3 regions of the Streptomyces kordofanensis genome follow, and region 2 is predicted to be linked to each of the others. Evidence: riboswitches for the same ligand, from Rfam matches in the RefSeq annotation. Region 2 holds a riboswitch; each other region holds the start of a gene.

Region 1 (4,683 bases), 4.6 Mb from region 2:
CCTTCGCGGAGGAGCTGGCGGCGCGGGCGGCGGTCGCCGTCGACAACGCGCGCCGGTACACGCGGGAGCACGCCATGGCGGTGACGCTCCAGCGGAGCCTGCTGCCCCGGGTGCTGCCCGAGCAGGACGCGCTGGAGACGGCGCACCGCTACCTCCCGGCGCAGGCCGGGGTGGGCGGCGACTGGTTCGACGTGATCCCGCTGTCCGGCGCGCGGGTCGCGCTCGTCGTCGGGGACGTGGTGGGGCACGGCCTGCACGCGGCGGCGACGATGGGCCGGCTGCGCACGGCGGTGCACAACTTCTCCGCGCTCGACCTGCCGCCGGACGAGCTGCTGGGCCACCTCGACGAGCTGGTGTCCCGGATCGACGAGGAGGAGGCGGAGGACGCCGGTTCCGGAATCACCGGGGCGACCTGCCTGTACGCCATCTACGACCCGGTGACGGGCGGCTGCTGCATGGCGTCGGCGGGCCACTTCGCACCGGCCGTGGTACGCCCCGACGGGTCGGTGGGCTTCCCCGACCTGCCCGTGTTCCCCCCGCTGGGCCTGGGGGGCGGCCCGTTCGAGACGTGCGAGGTGTTCCTCCCCGAGGACAGCCGTCTGGTGCTGTACACGGACGGGTTGATCGAGCACCGGGAGCGGGACCTCGACGCGGGGCTGCGGATGCTGCGCGAGGCGCTCACCGGAGCGCCGGGGCGGACACCGGAGGAGATCTGCCGCGCGGTGTTCGACGCGATGCTGCCGCCGCACCGCCGCGACGACATCGCCCTGCTGGTGGCCCGCACCCGGCTGCTGCCGCGGGACCGCGTGGCCGAGTGGGACGTGCCGCCCGACCCGTCGGCGGTGGCGCCGGTGCGGGCGGCGTGCGGGCGGCAGCTGGAGCGGTGGGGGCTCGGGGAGATCGGGTTCACCACCGAGCTGGTGCTCAGCGAACTGATCACCAACGCGATCCGGTACGGCTCCGCACCGATCCACGTGCGGATGCTGCGCGACCGGAACCTGATCTGCGAGGTCTCGGACGCCAGCAGCACCTCCCCGCACCTGCGGCGGGCGGCCACCACGGACGAGGGCGGCCGCGGCCTGTTCCTCGTGTCGCAGCTGGCGGGCCGGTGGGGCACCCGGTACACGCCGGGCGGCAAGGTGATGTGGACGGAGCAGCCGCCGACGGGCGGGGCGGCGGCTCCGGAGGTGCCGCCGCTCTTCGACGACCCGGAGTGGTGACGCCCCGGTGACGGGCCGCCGTTCCCCCGCGGAGGTGCCGCGCCCCTCTCCCCACCCGGCCTCCCGGCCGGGGCGGACGGGCCGCGCTCCTTCCGGGCACCGGCGGACGGTGCCCGGAAGGAGCGGTCAGTACGGGCCGTTGACGTTGTCGATGGAGCCGTACCGGTCGGCGGCGTAGTTGCACGCGGCGGTGATGTTGGCGACCGGGTCGAACGGGTCCGAGGAGGTACCCGGCACGTGGTAGGCGCGGAACGTGGGGTCGATGACCTGGAGGAGGCCCTTCGAGGGCGTCCCGGCGGCGGCGTTCGAATCCCAGCCGTTGATCGCGAGGGGATTTCCGGAGGACTCGCGCATGATGTTGCGGTGAATTCCCTCGTACGTCCCCGGAATTCCGTGCCGGGCCATGACGTCGAGCGATTCCCTGATCCAGCCGTCGAGGTCGTCGGTGTACGACTTCGCCGCGGCGGGGGGCGACGGCGGCACGGGCCGCGGAGCGGTCGGCGCGGGCCGGCGCGGAGCGCTTCGCGGCGGTCTTCCCCGCGGCCGGCGCCTCGGCTCCGACGGTGAGCCTCAGACCCGGCCGGATGAGTGACGGGTCGTCACCGACGACCTTCCTGTTGTCCCGGTACAGCTTCTTCCAGCCGCCCCTCACGGAGTGTTCGCGGGCGACGCCGGAGAGGGTGTCGCCCGCGGCCACCGTGTGCGTCACGGGCTTGGCGGCCTCGGCGGCGGCTGCCGAAGCGGCGGCGGGCTTCGCCGCGACGACCGCGGCGGGCGCCGCGCCGGGCGCGGCGGAGGCGGTGACGGTGCCGGTCAGGGGCAGGGCGAGGGCCGCCCCGCCGGTACCCGCGACGGCGAGTCCGCGGCTGAGTCGACTGCTCCTGGGACGGCGGTGCTTACCCTGAGGGGGCATGGGGCGTTCCTCTCCGGCGCCTGCGAGGTGAGCTGTCGGGTTCGGGCGGGAGATGCCCGGCCGCGGTCGCCCGCGACTTCACCCCTAGCCGTTCCGGACGCCGGATCGGCGGCTTACCTGGTTCCCCCGCTCCTGCCGGACGCGGATATGTGAGTTCCGGGGTCCGGAAGGCGGCAGGATTCGGCGTTCCCTCCGGAATGACGGTGACCGTAAACGAAACCCGCCGGGTGGAACAAGACCCGGAATTCTCTTCGGTGATCCATTGCGGACCCGTGGGACGGTGAATTCCGCTTGACGGTGCGAAGTACGGGGAATTCCGCCTCCCGTCGCCGTGACCGACGTCACGGGCCGCGCCCCTCCCGCGGACTCCGCACCGCCTTCCCGAACGCCGCAAATGAGTAATATTTCAGCAATTGCCTTTATTCGCACTAAACGGGCACCGGCCCTTCGGCCGGATCCGTTCGGGTGGCCGGGGCGGCCGGGGCGGCGAGGGCGCTTGCGCCGCCCGCCGGGACGTCGAAAGTAGGGAAAAACCATCTAAACAGGGGAGAAACATGCAAAAGACACAGACGAGACCGTCACCACGCCGGACCCTCGCGGCCGCGGCCGCGTTGCTGGGACTGACGGCGGTCGCGGCGGTCCCCGCGCCGACGGTGCGGGCGCCGCGCTCCTCCCCTGCCGCCGCCTCCGGCTCCGTCATCGCCGACTGGGCGCGGCTGACGGCGGACATCATCGACCCCGGGGGCCGCCTGACCCCGCCGGAGGAGGCGGTCTGGCACGCCTTCGTCTCGGCGGGCATGTACAACGCGGTGGTCGGGATCGAGGGCCGGTACGAGCCGTACCGCTGGAACGCGCGGGGCCCCCGCGCCGCGTCGTCCACGGCGGCGGCGGCCGCCGCCGCCCACGGCGTGCTGCTGCACTACTTCCCGGAGACGGAGGACCGGTTGAGGGCCGCCTACGCCGACTCGCTCGCCGCGGTCCCCGACGGGCCGGCGGAGAGGGCCGGCGTGGCGTTCGGCCGTCGCGCGGCCGAACGCGTCATCGCACTGCGGAAGGACGACGGCCGCGGCGCCCCGGTCGCCTTCCCGGCGCCTCCCCGCCCCCGGGGTGTGGCGCCCCACGCCCCCCGGGCACCACCCCTTCACCGCCGCGTGGCTGGCGCGGCTGCGTCCGCTGCTCGTCGACCGCCCCGACCGGTTCCGCCCCGGCCCGCCGCCCGCGCTGACATCCGCCCGGTACGCCGCCGACCTGAACGAGGTGAAGGCGTACGGCGCGAAGGACAGCCCGGTGCGGAGCCCTTCGCAGACCGACACGGCGCAGTTCTTCACCAAACTCGACCTGCAGGGCGCCCTCGCCGACCGCGCCGCCCGGGACGGCCTCGACCTGGTCGACACGGCCCGGCTGTTCGCCGCCGTGAACACCGTCCAGGCCGACGCCGTGATCGCCGCCTGGGACGCCAAGCTGCACTACGGCACCTGGCGGCCCGTCACCGCCATCCGCGAGGCCGACCACGACGGCAACCCGCTCACCGAGGCCGATCCCGGGTGGGAGCCGTTCCTCCAGACCCCCGCGCACCCCGACTACCTCAGCGGCCACACCACCACCGCCGGCGCCCTGACCCGGACGCTGACGCTGTTGTCCGGCGACTCCCACCTCGACCTGCGCATCACCTCGGTCCTCGCCGGGAAGACCCGGTACTACGACTCCGCCCGCGCCTACAACCGCGACTGCGTGGGCGCCCGCACCTGGGCGGGCATCCACACCCGCACGGCGAACACGGTCGGCACCCGCACGGGCGAGCGGGTGGCCGCTTGGGCGCTCGCCCGCAACTTCCGCCCGCTGGACGACTGACCGCCGGGCGGGACGTCCCGCCCGGCGAGGCCCCGGAGCACGCCGCCGAACGCGCCCCGGCGGCCCCGGCGGCCCCAGGGGTCCCGCGAGTCCCGACAGAAAACGGCCCGGACGGCGCTCCCGCGCCGACGCGGCGCACGCCGGGCGTCCGGGCTCACCGGCGGGCCCGCCGGGGCGGCGGCGCCGGTCGGCGCGGCCCGGGGGCGGGTCGGGCGGCGAGGCCCTGGAGTCCGGTGGGATGGATCCGGTGGGGCGGACCCGGTGGGTGGTCACACGGCGCCGGGTCCGCGCCCGGCCCCGCCTTCCCGCTCCCGCTTCTCCCGCCCGCCGCCCCGCGCCGTGCGCCCGCGGTGGCGGTCCCGCGTACGCACGGCGCCCCCAGCACCTCCTTCGCCTCCCACCGGACGTCCCGCGCGGGAGACGGGCGGTGACGGACCGTCAGGCGGCGGGGGCCAGTTCGGCCAGACCGAACAGGAGCGCGTAGCCGCGGGGCAGGCCGGCGAGGATCCGCCGGGTGAGGGCGTCGCCCGCCTCGTCGGCGACGACGGTCAGGACCGTGGAGGTGGCCCAGCGGGCCTCGGCGGGGGTGAACGGCGCGAGGGCGCGGGCGACGCGGTCGACGAACCCGGGCGCGGTGACGGGCTCCGTGACCGGGACCTGGGCGGCGAGCAGGGCGCCGGCCTCGGCGGGCAGGACCCG
Region 2 (4,683 bases):
CGGAGAGCATCCCGCTCTGGTATGAGGGGTCGCACGGGCGCCCGATACCGAGGGGCCCGTTCCGGACGCCCCACCGCCGGCTCCCGACGGCGGTCGCTCCGAGGGCCCCGCACCCCCGGAGCGGAGCCGCGGCGCGGGCCGCGCGCCACCCGGGAGGCGAGCCGGACGGGTGGCCGCCCCGGGGCTTCGCCGCCGGTCACGGCGGTTCCGGGAGGGGGCCGGCCCCCTCCCCCTCGGGCGGGCGGTACGCCGGCGGGGGCCGCGCGGGGACGGGGTGGCGGGCACCGTCCGGGATACTGTCGCGCGCAGGGAGCGGAGGACGGGCGGGTGACACGATGAGGGTGCGGCTGGGCGCGGCCGAGCGGCGCGAGGAGCTGCTGCGGGCGACCGTCGCCCAGATCGAGGCGAGGGGCATGGCGGCGGTGCGGGTCGCGGACGTGGCGGCGGCGCTGGGGGTGAGCGGGGCGCTGGTCCTGTACCACTTCTCCACGAAGGAGCGGCTGGTCGCGGCGGCGTTCGCCTACGCGGCGGAGGGGGACCTGGCGGAGTTGAACCGCATCCTGGGCCGGCGGGCCCCGGCCGCGCGGCGGCTGCGGGCGGCCGTGCGCTGGTACCTGCCGAGCGGGCAGATGCAGGGGTGGCGGCTGTGGACCGAGTGCTGGGCGGCCGCTCCCCGGGAGCGCCCGCTGCGGGAGGTGGCGACGCGGCTCGACCGGCAGTGGAGGACCGCGCTGGCGGAGGTGTTCGCGCAGGGCGCCGCGGCGGGCGAGTTCCCGTGCCCGGACCCGCAGGGCGCGGCGGGGCGGTTGGCCGCGCTCCTGGACGGGCTGGGCGTGCGGAGGATGGTGTACCCGGGGGCGATGAGCCGCAGGACGATGCTGCGCTGGGCGGACGAAGCCCTGGAGCGGGAGCTGGACGGGGGCGGGTAGGGCGGGTCCGCGCGCGTCCGGGGCGCTGCACGGGCGGTCCGGTCCCGGCCGTGCCGGGGGAACCGCTGCAGCCGCGGCGGGTCGGGGCGCCGGGCGGAGAGCCGGTCGGACGGCCCGATCACGGCGCCCCCTCCGCAGCCGCGTCGCCCGTCCCGGCGGCGCGTCGTCCACCGCGCGCCGCCGCCCGCGCGACCGTGGGGAGGGTCCGCCGGGGCGTGGTCTCCGCGACCGCGCCGCCGCCCGGCACCCCGGGGTGCCGGGCGGCGTACGTGTGCGTGCGTCAGATGCTGACGCCGTGGCCGCGGAGGTAGGCCAGCGGGTCGACGTCCGAGCCGTAGGAGGGGCTGGTGCGGATCTCGAAGTGCAGGTGCGGGCCGGTCGAGTTGCCGGTGGAGCCGGACAGGCCGATCTGCTGGCCGCCGCCGACGGTCTGGCCGGCGGAGACGGAGAGGGAGGACAGGTGGGCGTACTGCGAGTAGTTGCCGTCCTCGTGCTTGATGACGACCTCGTTGCCGTACGCGCCGCTCCAGCCGGCGGAGACGACGGTGCCCGGGCCGACGGCCTTGACGGTGCTGCCCGAGGAGGCGGCGAAGTCGACACCGGTGTGGTAGCCGGAGGACCACATGGCGCCGGAGGCGCGGTAGGGGGTGGTGACGCCGGCGGAGACCGGGGCGGTGAAACCGGACCCGTTCTGCGCGGGGGCCTCGGGCTGGGCCGGGGCCTGCGGCTCGGGCTTCGCCTCGGGCTTCGTCTCGGCGGGCGTCCGGGTCTGGCCGGCGGACCGGGAGGCGCGCTCGCCGCGGGCCTCGTCGGCCTTCACGGCGCCCTTGGCGCCCTTGGCGCCGAGGGTGAGCCTCATGCCCGGGTGGATGAGCGCCGGGTCGTCGCCGATGACCTCGCGGTTGTCGGCGTACAGCTTCTTCCAGCCGCCCCTGACGTTCTTGTCGTGGGCGATCTTCGCCAGGTAGTCGCCGGCGACGACGGTGTGGACGCGCGGCGCGGGCTTGGCGGTCTCGGCGACGGCCGCCTGCGCGGGGGCGGCCGGCGCCGCGGCGGGAGCGGCGGCGTGCGCGCCGGTCGCGCCGAGGAGCGGGAGGGCGATGGCGGCGCCACCCGTTCCGGCGGCGACGAAACCGCGCGTGAGCGGGCTGGTCTTGGTGCGGCGGTGCTTGCCCTTGGCGGACATGGCGAATTCCTCTCCGGCGCCTGCGAGGTGAGCTGTCGGGTTCGGGCTGGAGATGCCCGGTCGCGCGGGTGGCGCGACTTCACCCCGAGCCGTCCGGGAATTCCCGTTCGGCGGACTACCTGGTTCCCCCGCTCCTGCCACACGTGGATGGGTGCGAATTCCGGGGCGGCGGCAGGATTCGGCGATCCGCCCGGCTGGAACGGGACCGTAAACGAGTGGGGACGACGGGAACAAGGGGATGGTTGCCCCCTTGCATTCACGCCGGGGAATTCCCCGGAGAATTCCGGTCACCCTCCGTGGATTGCGGATCATGGGTTCCCGTGTGGTGCAGGGCTTTTGAGCGGCGGCGACGGACACGATCCGTCACTTTTATGACGCTCCTCACGCGACGATCCCCATCTCCCCTTCTTTCGGGATGTGTTATGGCACATCACGCCAATACGGACAGAAGCCCTGTTAAGCCTCTTCAGGTGGCCAGTCGCCCGGCGGGGCGGGCGAGGAGGGGCGCCGCATCGAACCCACCCCCACAGCCCCTGCCGGAAGAGGGTGATCCGGGCAGATGCCGACGAATGGCTCCGGCCTTCGCGCGCATCGACGCACCGGCGCCGAGCGCCCGCGACGCGTCGGGACGCCTCGCCCGGGGAGGCCGTGTCGTATCGTCGGACCGCCACCTCGTCGGCGGCCGTCGCCGACCCCGGACACGGAGGAGCTCCCGTGACGCAGCAGTTGCCGCCCTTCCCGTCGACCGCCGAGCCGGAGCTGACGGGGGTCCGCAACTTCCGTGACGTGGGTGGGCTCCCGACCGTGGACGGGCTCCGCGTGCGGCCCGGGAAGCTGTTCCGCAGCGGGCACCTCGCCCACGCCACCGGAGAGGACGCGGCGTTCCTGGCCTCGCTCGGCCTGCACACCGTCTTCGACTTCCGCAACGCCGCCGACCAGGCGCTGGAAGGCCCGGACGTGGAGCTCCCCGGTGTGCGGAACGTCAACATCCCGCTGAGCGACCCGGCCGACGGCGCCGAGTTCTGGACGATGGTCCGCAACGGCGACCTGGACCAGCTGCGGGACCTCCTCGGCGACGGCAGGGCGGCGGCGCGGATGCGGGCCGCGTACCGCTCCATCGTCACCGGGCGCACCGCCGAGCACAGCCGGGTGCTGCACGCCCTCGCCGAGGACAACATGCCCGCGCTGATGCACTGCGCGGCGGGCAAGGACCGCGCGGGGCTGTCCGTGGCGGTGGTGCTGATGGCGGTCGGCGTGGAACGCGGGGCCATCGAGGCGGACTACCTGAAGTCGAACGACCCGCACCGCCGGTACCGGGTCCGCCGCGCCGACCCGTCGCCCGACGGGACGTCCCCGCAGGTGATGGAGTTGCTCGCCCCGCTGTTCGACGCGCGCGCCGAGTACCTGCACACGGCGTACGCGGCGATCGAGGAGACCTGGGGCTCCACCGAGCGGTACCTCTCCGACGGGCTCGGCTTGAGCGGCCCGACCCGCGACCGGCTGCGCGAGCGCCTGCTCGACGGCTGAGCCCGCGGGACGGACCGGGCGGGGCTACCGGTTCTGGCCGCCCAGCATGAACAGCAGGTAGAGGAAGGCCGCGAAGAGGTGGCCCGCGACCAGGTAGGCGAACAGCCGTATCACGAGGTTGCGGTTGATCCACCGCTCCTGGGTGCTGGGGATGGGGTTCGGGTTCTCCGGCTCGGGCATGGTGTACCTCTCGGTCGTCTCAGTGTCGCTGGGCGGTGACGTCGCCGAGGCAGAGGTCGGCGGCGGGGCTCTGCACGAGGGTGTGGACGAACAGCAGCTCGGCCCCGCCGCGGGTGGCCGCGGCGATCCGGTGCGGGGTGAGCGAGTCGAAGTGGGCGCTGTCACCGGGGTCGAGGACGTGCACGGCGTCGCCGAGCGCCAGCCGCACGCGCCCGGCGAGCACGTACAGCCACTCCTCGCCCGGGTGGACCCGGACCACGTCGCGCAGCCCGGTGTACGGGACCTCGACGCGCAGCGCCTGCATGGCCCGGTTGGCCGCGCCCGCCTGGTAGTACGTCCAGCCGCCGGCCTCCACGGGTTCGGCCCGGCCGGCGCGGACGACCGGGTCCGCGGCGGGGGCCGCCTCGCCGAGCAGCTCGGACACCGTCGTACCGTAGGTGCGGGCGAGCCCGAGCAGCATCGGCAGCGAGGGCTGGCGCCGACCGGTCTCCAGACGGGACAGGTGTGCCGGGGAGAGCCCGGCGCGCCGGGCGGCCGCCTCCAGGGTCAGGCCCCTGCGGCGGCGCAGGGCGCGCAACCGGGGCGCGACGTCCGGCACGCCTTCGGCCGGCTCCCCTTCGAGGGTCGTCATGGGACCATTGCGCCAGCGATTTTCCTCTGAGGCAAATCTCTTGCCCCGGAGGCAAGAATCAGCGGTTGAGGACGGCCTGCCTGACCAGGGTGCGGCCGAAGTCCCAGACCAGTCCACCGCCGCTGTGCGCCTCGTCCATCACGGCGGTGAACGCGGTGACGAACCGGTCGACGTCCTCCTCTCCGATGATCAGCGGCGGGATCAGTTTGATCACTTCGAGGCGGTCGCCG
Region 3 (4,683 bases), 2.5 Mb from region 2:
CGTGGCGACGGCGGACCCGGCGGCGGCGGACACGCTCGGCGCGACCGTCGTCGCCCCCGTCGTGGAGGAGAGCGCGAAGGCCACCGCGATCCTGCTGATCTTCCTCTTCCGCAGGCGGGAGTTCACGGGGCTGGTCGACGGCGTGGTCGTCGCCGGGTTCACGGCGACGGGCTTCGCGTTCACCGAGAACATCCTGTACCTGGGCAGCGCCTTCGGTGAGGACCAGGAGTTCGGTACGTCGGGCTTCGAGTCGGTCACGGCGGTGACGTTCTTCGTGCGGATCGTGATGTCGCCGTTCGCGCATCCGCTGTTCACGGTGTTCACCGGCATCGGCTTCGGCGTCGCCGCGGCGACGGCGCGCCGGCGCGTGGTGCTGCGGACGTCGCTGCCGCTGCTGGGGCTGTTCCTGGCGATGGGGGTGCACGCGCTGTGGAACGGCTCGACGGCGTTCGGGCCGTGGGGGTTCATCCTCGTGTACGGGGCGTTCATGCTGCCGGCGCTGGGGCTGCTGACGTGGCTGGTGGTGTGGACGCGCCAGCGGGAGCTGCGGACGGTGTGCGGCGAGCTGCCCGCGTACGCCGCGGCCGGCTGGCTGTCCGCGGACGAGCCGCTCGCGCTGTCGTCGATGCGGGCGCGGAGCCTGGCGCGGTCCTACGCGGCGCGCGCGTTCGGCCCGGCGGCGGCGCGGTCGGTGGGCGAGTACGAGGCGTTCGCGACCTCCCTGGCGTTCCTGCGGCACCGGGCGCGGCGGGGGTCGGCCGACCGGGACTTCACGGCGCGGGAGCAGGAGCTGCTGCACCACATGTGGCAGCGGAAGGAGGTGGCCGCCCCGGCCCTGACGTTCGCCGCGCGCGCGACGGGCCGGGCGTGGACGCCGCCGCCGCACCGCGACTACGCGGGCTACAACCCGTACCGCCGGTGAGACGGTGCGGGGCCGGGCGGGCCGCGCCGCCCGGCCCCCGGCACCGGCCGTCCGGGCGGGCCGCCCGCGGGCGGCGGGCACCGGACGGCCGGGAGGCCGCGGATACCGGACCGCGGACGGCCGGAGGACCGCGGTCCGGTGCCCGGGGGCCGCCGGAAGGGTGCGGGCGCCGGACCGCGGACGGCCGGAAGGGCGGATCGGTGCCCCGGGCGGGGGCCCGCCACCGGTGCCGGAGGGCGTCCCCAGAACCGGAGGGTCCTGCGGGACCACGGGGAACCGTCGCCGGGGAGCGCCCCGGGTCCGGCCCCGCTGTGAGGCGCGCCGGGACTCGCCCGGGGCGGACGGGGCGCCGCCGGGCGTCAGACGGTGAGGCCCTTGCCGCGCAGCCAGGCCAGCGGGTCGACGCCGTCACCGGAGGCGGTGTGGACCTCCAGGTGGAGGTGCGGTCCGGTGACGTTGCCGGTGGCGCCGACGCGGCCGATCGTGTCGCCGGTGCCGACGGTCTGCCCGGCGCCGACGGTCATCGAGGAGAGGTGGCAGTACCAGACCTCGGTGCCGTCCTCCAGCTCCAGCACGACGCGGTAGCCGTACGCGCCGGACCAGCCGGCCGACTTGACGGTGCCGCTGTGGACGGCGTTGGCCGGGGTGCCGGTGGGGGCGGCCAGGTCGAGGCCGGTGTGGTAGCCGGAGGACCACATGGAGCCGGCCTGGCCGTACGTGGAGGTGATCGTGTAGGAGGAGGTCGGCAGGGCGTAGCTCGCGGCGAGTTCGGCCAGGCGCCCGGCCTCGGCCTTCGCGGCGGCCTCCGCCTCGGCCCGCCTGCGCTCCGCCGCCGCGGCCTTCGCCTCGGCCGCGGCGGCGGCCTGCCGGGCGGCGGCCTTCTCCGCGGCCTCCTCCGCGGCCTCCTCCTCGGCGGCGGCGCGGACCACGGCCTCGGCGGACGCCTGCTGCTGCTCGGCCTGCTGGAGGATGCGCGCCCGCAGTGTCTCGCCCGCGTCGGCACCGGCGGGGCCGTTCCCGGGGACGGCGTGAGCACGGTGGGACCGGCGGGGGCCGGGGCCTCGTCGGGCGCGTCGTCCGCGTCGCCGTCGACGAGCGCGCCGACGCCGGGGAGCGAGGAGGCGTCGGGGAGGCCCACGTCCGGGAGGGAGATCGCGACGCGGGGCTTGTCGTGCGCGGTGGCCATGCCGCCCGCACCGACGGCGGCGATGACGCCGACCCCGAGGACGGTGGAGCTGCGGGCGAGGCCGCCGCGCTGCTTGACCACGCGGTGCCGTCCCCGGACGGGGCGGACGGTGTCCTCGGTCGGGTTCCACTCCGAGGCGGCCGCGGGCGCGGCGGTGCCCGGGGTTCCCGGAGCGGTGGGGTGACCGATCGTGCCGTACGGGCCGAAGGGGGCCTCGGAGGCAGGCTTGTTGGACGCCACGGGGGCGCGCTCCTTTCCTTCCTTCTCCGCCTACCGGGTTAGCTGACGGGTTCGGAGCAGGAAGGTCTCCTACGAGCCGGTGAAGGCCCGATTCACCCCAGGTGCGGTGGTTCCCCGGTTCCCTCGCGGGATTCGGCGCATGCGCACGGTGCCACCTCTTGCGGCGGCTGACGCGACCGCGCTGCGTTATCGAACGTTAATAGAAGCGAGGTCCGCATTCCAAGCCGTTCCTTCGGGCAACTGACCCGATTCACACCGGAACAAAGCCCCGTAGAAGGACAACCGGCGGCAAAAGAACCAACCCTCGCGGAGCACGACTTCCGAAAAGCCCCCGCCGTTCTCCTGACGGTGCGTCAATCGACGTGGCACAGCGCGGCCTTGCGGTGACACACCGTACATATCGGGCCGAACGCACCGCCGCGTCGACACGCCGAGGGCCCGGTGCTGTGCACCGGGCCCTCGGTTTCAGTAGCGGGGACAGGATTTGAACCTGCGACCTCTGGGTTATGAGCCCAGCGAGCTACCGAGCTGCTCCACCCCGCGTCGGTGAACACCACCTTACGCCATCCCGGAGAGACCGTTTACCAATTCCCCGTCCCACCGGCCGGGAGGCGCTCGACGAGCCCCTCCGGGGGGCTCCGGCCTCCTTTCCCCCCGGGCGCACCGGACCTCCGGGGCGGCCCCCCGCCCGTCCGCCCGGCCCCGGGTGGCCGGGCGGACGGGCGACCGGGCCCGCGGAGCGGAGTACGGTGGGAGGAAGGTGAACGTCCGGTTCGCCACGGGGACCGGATCCCGCAGACAGGCGGACATCAGCATGGCCGACTTCGACACACCCACCGCCCCCGGGCACCTCCCGTACACCGGTCACGAGGCGGTGGGACCCGGCACGGCGCTCCTGCGGCTGGAGACGACGGGCTCCCGCGAAGGCGTCCTCGACGGAGCGTGGTGGCCGCGCTCCCGTGACATCACGGAGGAGCTGCCCGCCCTGATCAGCGCCCTGGCCGAGCACCTGGGGCCGATCGCCCGCGTCGGTCTGGACGCCGCCGCCTGGGACGGGCTGCCGGTCCGCCTGGTCATCGACGACCGGGTGGTGCACATCACCTCGTTCCCCGTGGGTGACGACACCGTCCTGATCACCCGTGGCGAGGGGGACCACTTCTCGCTGCTCGTCGTGCCGCCGGACACCCCCCTGGAGGCGGCGCGCGCCGCGATGGCGCAGGCCGTCCGGGCGGACAACGTCGCACAGGCCCGGCAGATCCTCGTCGACACCGGTGCCGGTGGGAGGACGGGGACGCGGCACTGACCCGCGGGACGCCTACCGCACCGAGCGCCTCCCGGTGCGCCGGGAGAGGTGGGCGCCGAGGAAGACCAGGTCCACCACGAGGACGACGGCGCCGACGACCAGAAGGTATGTCATGCCCTCGACAGCGACGCCGACGAGGCCGAGCACGACGGCCAGGAGGACGAAGAACAAGAAGATCGCCATTCCGGGGGCTCCTCCGTGTGACGGGACGGTTCAGCGGCGGGCGAGCCGCCGCTCGCCGGCGGCGCCGGGCCGGTAGGCCATGCCGTAGTGGTGGAAGACGGCCTGTTCGTCCTCGGCGGCGAGCACGTCGTCGGTCCCGATGGCGGGAGCCTTGCGGACCGTGCCCTCGTCGTACGGCACCCTGACGTAGTCCGGTCCGACGGTCGCGTCGTCGAGCGGGACGAACACCGGGCGCCGGCGGGTGGGCAGCCCCGTGCGGACGGTGGCCATGGCCGGCTCGTCCGTGGCGGTGCTCACGTAGACCGCCTCCAGCACACCGATCTCGTGCCCCTTCGGGTCCACGACGTCCTGGTGCCGCCACTCCCTGACGCCTGCTGGATGGATCATGCGGTCCGCTCCCTGGTCGGGCGGGCTTCCGGGCGGAGCCGCTCCACCGGCCGACAGCGGCACGGCGCCGTGCCCGCCCCCGTCCCCCCAGCCTGCCCCGGCCCGCCTCCGGGCGCCACACGGACCCGGCCGGCCGGCGCTCCTCCCGCCGGCCCGGGCTCTACGCGGACACCGGTTCGACCGCCCGTGCACCGCGCCACGGCCACGGGAGGGGGCCGGACGCACGAGCGCCCCGGCCGCTGTGGAGGCGGCCGGGGCGTGGAACGCCGGTCGAAGCCCCGCGGGGCTTTCGGTCTGGTAGGCCCTGTGGGACTCGAACCCACAACCAACGGATTAAAAGTCCGCTGCTCTGCCAATTGAGCTAAGGGCCCTCGACGGGTCGTCCCCGAGCATAGCCCGCCCGGGGGCGTGAGCCGATCGGGTATCGGCACAACACCCGCTTCCGGTCCGTCCCGGAAGGCG

The links. A riboswitch is a leader RNA that binds a small molecule or an ion and turns the genes downstream of it on or off. The one in region 2 is predicted to bind cyclic di-AMP.
Region 1: linked by a shared signal. The riboswitch ahead of LUW75_RS22980 (transglycosylase SLT domain-containing protein) and the one ahead of LUW75_RS01940 (M23 family metallopeptidase) in region 2 are both predicted to bind cyclic di-AMP.
Region 3: linked by a shared signal. The riboswitch ahead of LUW75_RS13255 (M23 family metallopeptidase) and the one ahead of LUW75_RS01940 (M23 family metallopeptidase) in region 2 are both predicted to bind cyclic di-AMP.

The regions. Positions count from the first base shown of each region.
Region 1 is NZ_CP094264.1:5,051,788-5,056,470, reverse strand. Features, by position in the region: gene LUW75_RS22985 (SpoIIE family protein phosphatase) at 1-1,220, shown strand, start outside; partial or broken gene LUW75_RS22980 (transglycosylase SLT domain-containing protein) at 1,347-2,133, opposite strand; cyclic di-AMP (ydaO/yuaA leader) riboswitch at 2,138-2,288, opposite strand; gene LUW75_RS22975 (vanadium-dependent haloperoxidase) at 3,241-3,984, shown strand; gene LUW75_RS22970 (DUF2267 domain-containing protein) at 4,423-4,683, opposite strand, start outside.
Region 2 is NZ_CP094264.1:419,990-424,672, forward strand. Features, by position in the region: gene LUW75_RS01935 (TetR/AcrR family transcriptional regulator) at 336-929, shown strand; gene LUW75_RS01940 (M23 family metallopeptidase) at 1,210-2,115, opposite strand; cyclic di-AMP (ydaO/yuaA leader) riboswitch at 2,120-2,279, opposite strand; gene LUW75_RS01945 (tyrosine-protein phosphatase) at 2,830-3,642, shown strand; gene LUW75_RS01950 (DUF6126 family protein) at 3,667-3,822, opposite strand; gene LUW75_RS01955 (XRE family transcriptional regulator) at 3,842-4,453, opposite strand; gene LUW75_RS01960 (aspartate aminotransferase family protein) at 4,512-4,683, opposite strand, start outside.
Region 3 is NZ_CP094264.1:2,871,188-2,875,870, reverse strand. Features, by position in the region: gene LUW75_RS13260 (PrsW family intramembrane metalloprotease) at 1-922, shown strand, start outside; partial or broken gene LUW75_RS13255 (M23 family metallopeptidase) at 1,282-2,348, opposite strand; cyclic di-AMP (ydaO/yuaA leader) riboswitch at 2,361-2,496, opposite strand; tRNA gene LUW75_RS13250 (tRNA-Met) at 2,818-2,891, opposite strand; gene LUW75_RS13245 (DUF5994 family protein) at 3,163-3,651, shown strand; gene LUW75_RS13240 (hypothetical protein) at 3,664-3,834, opposite strand; gene LUW75_RS13235 (PRC-barrel domain-containing protein) at 3,865-4,221, opposite strand; tRNA gene LUW75_RS13230 (tRNA-Lys) at 4,517-4,592, opposite strand.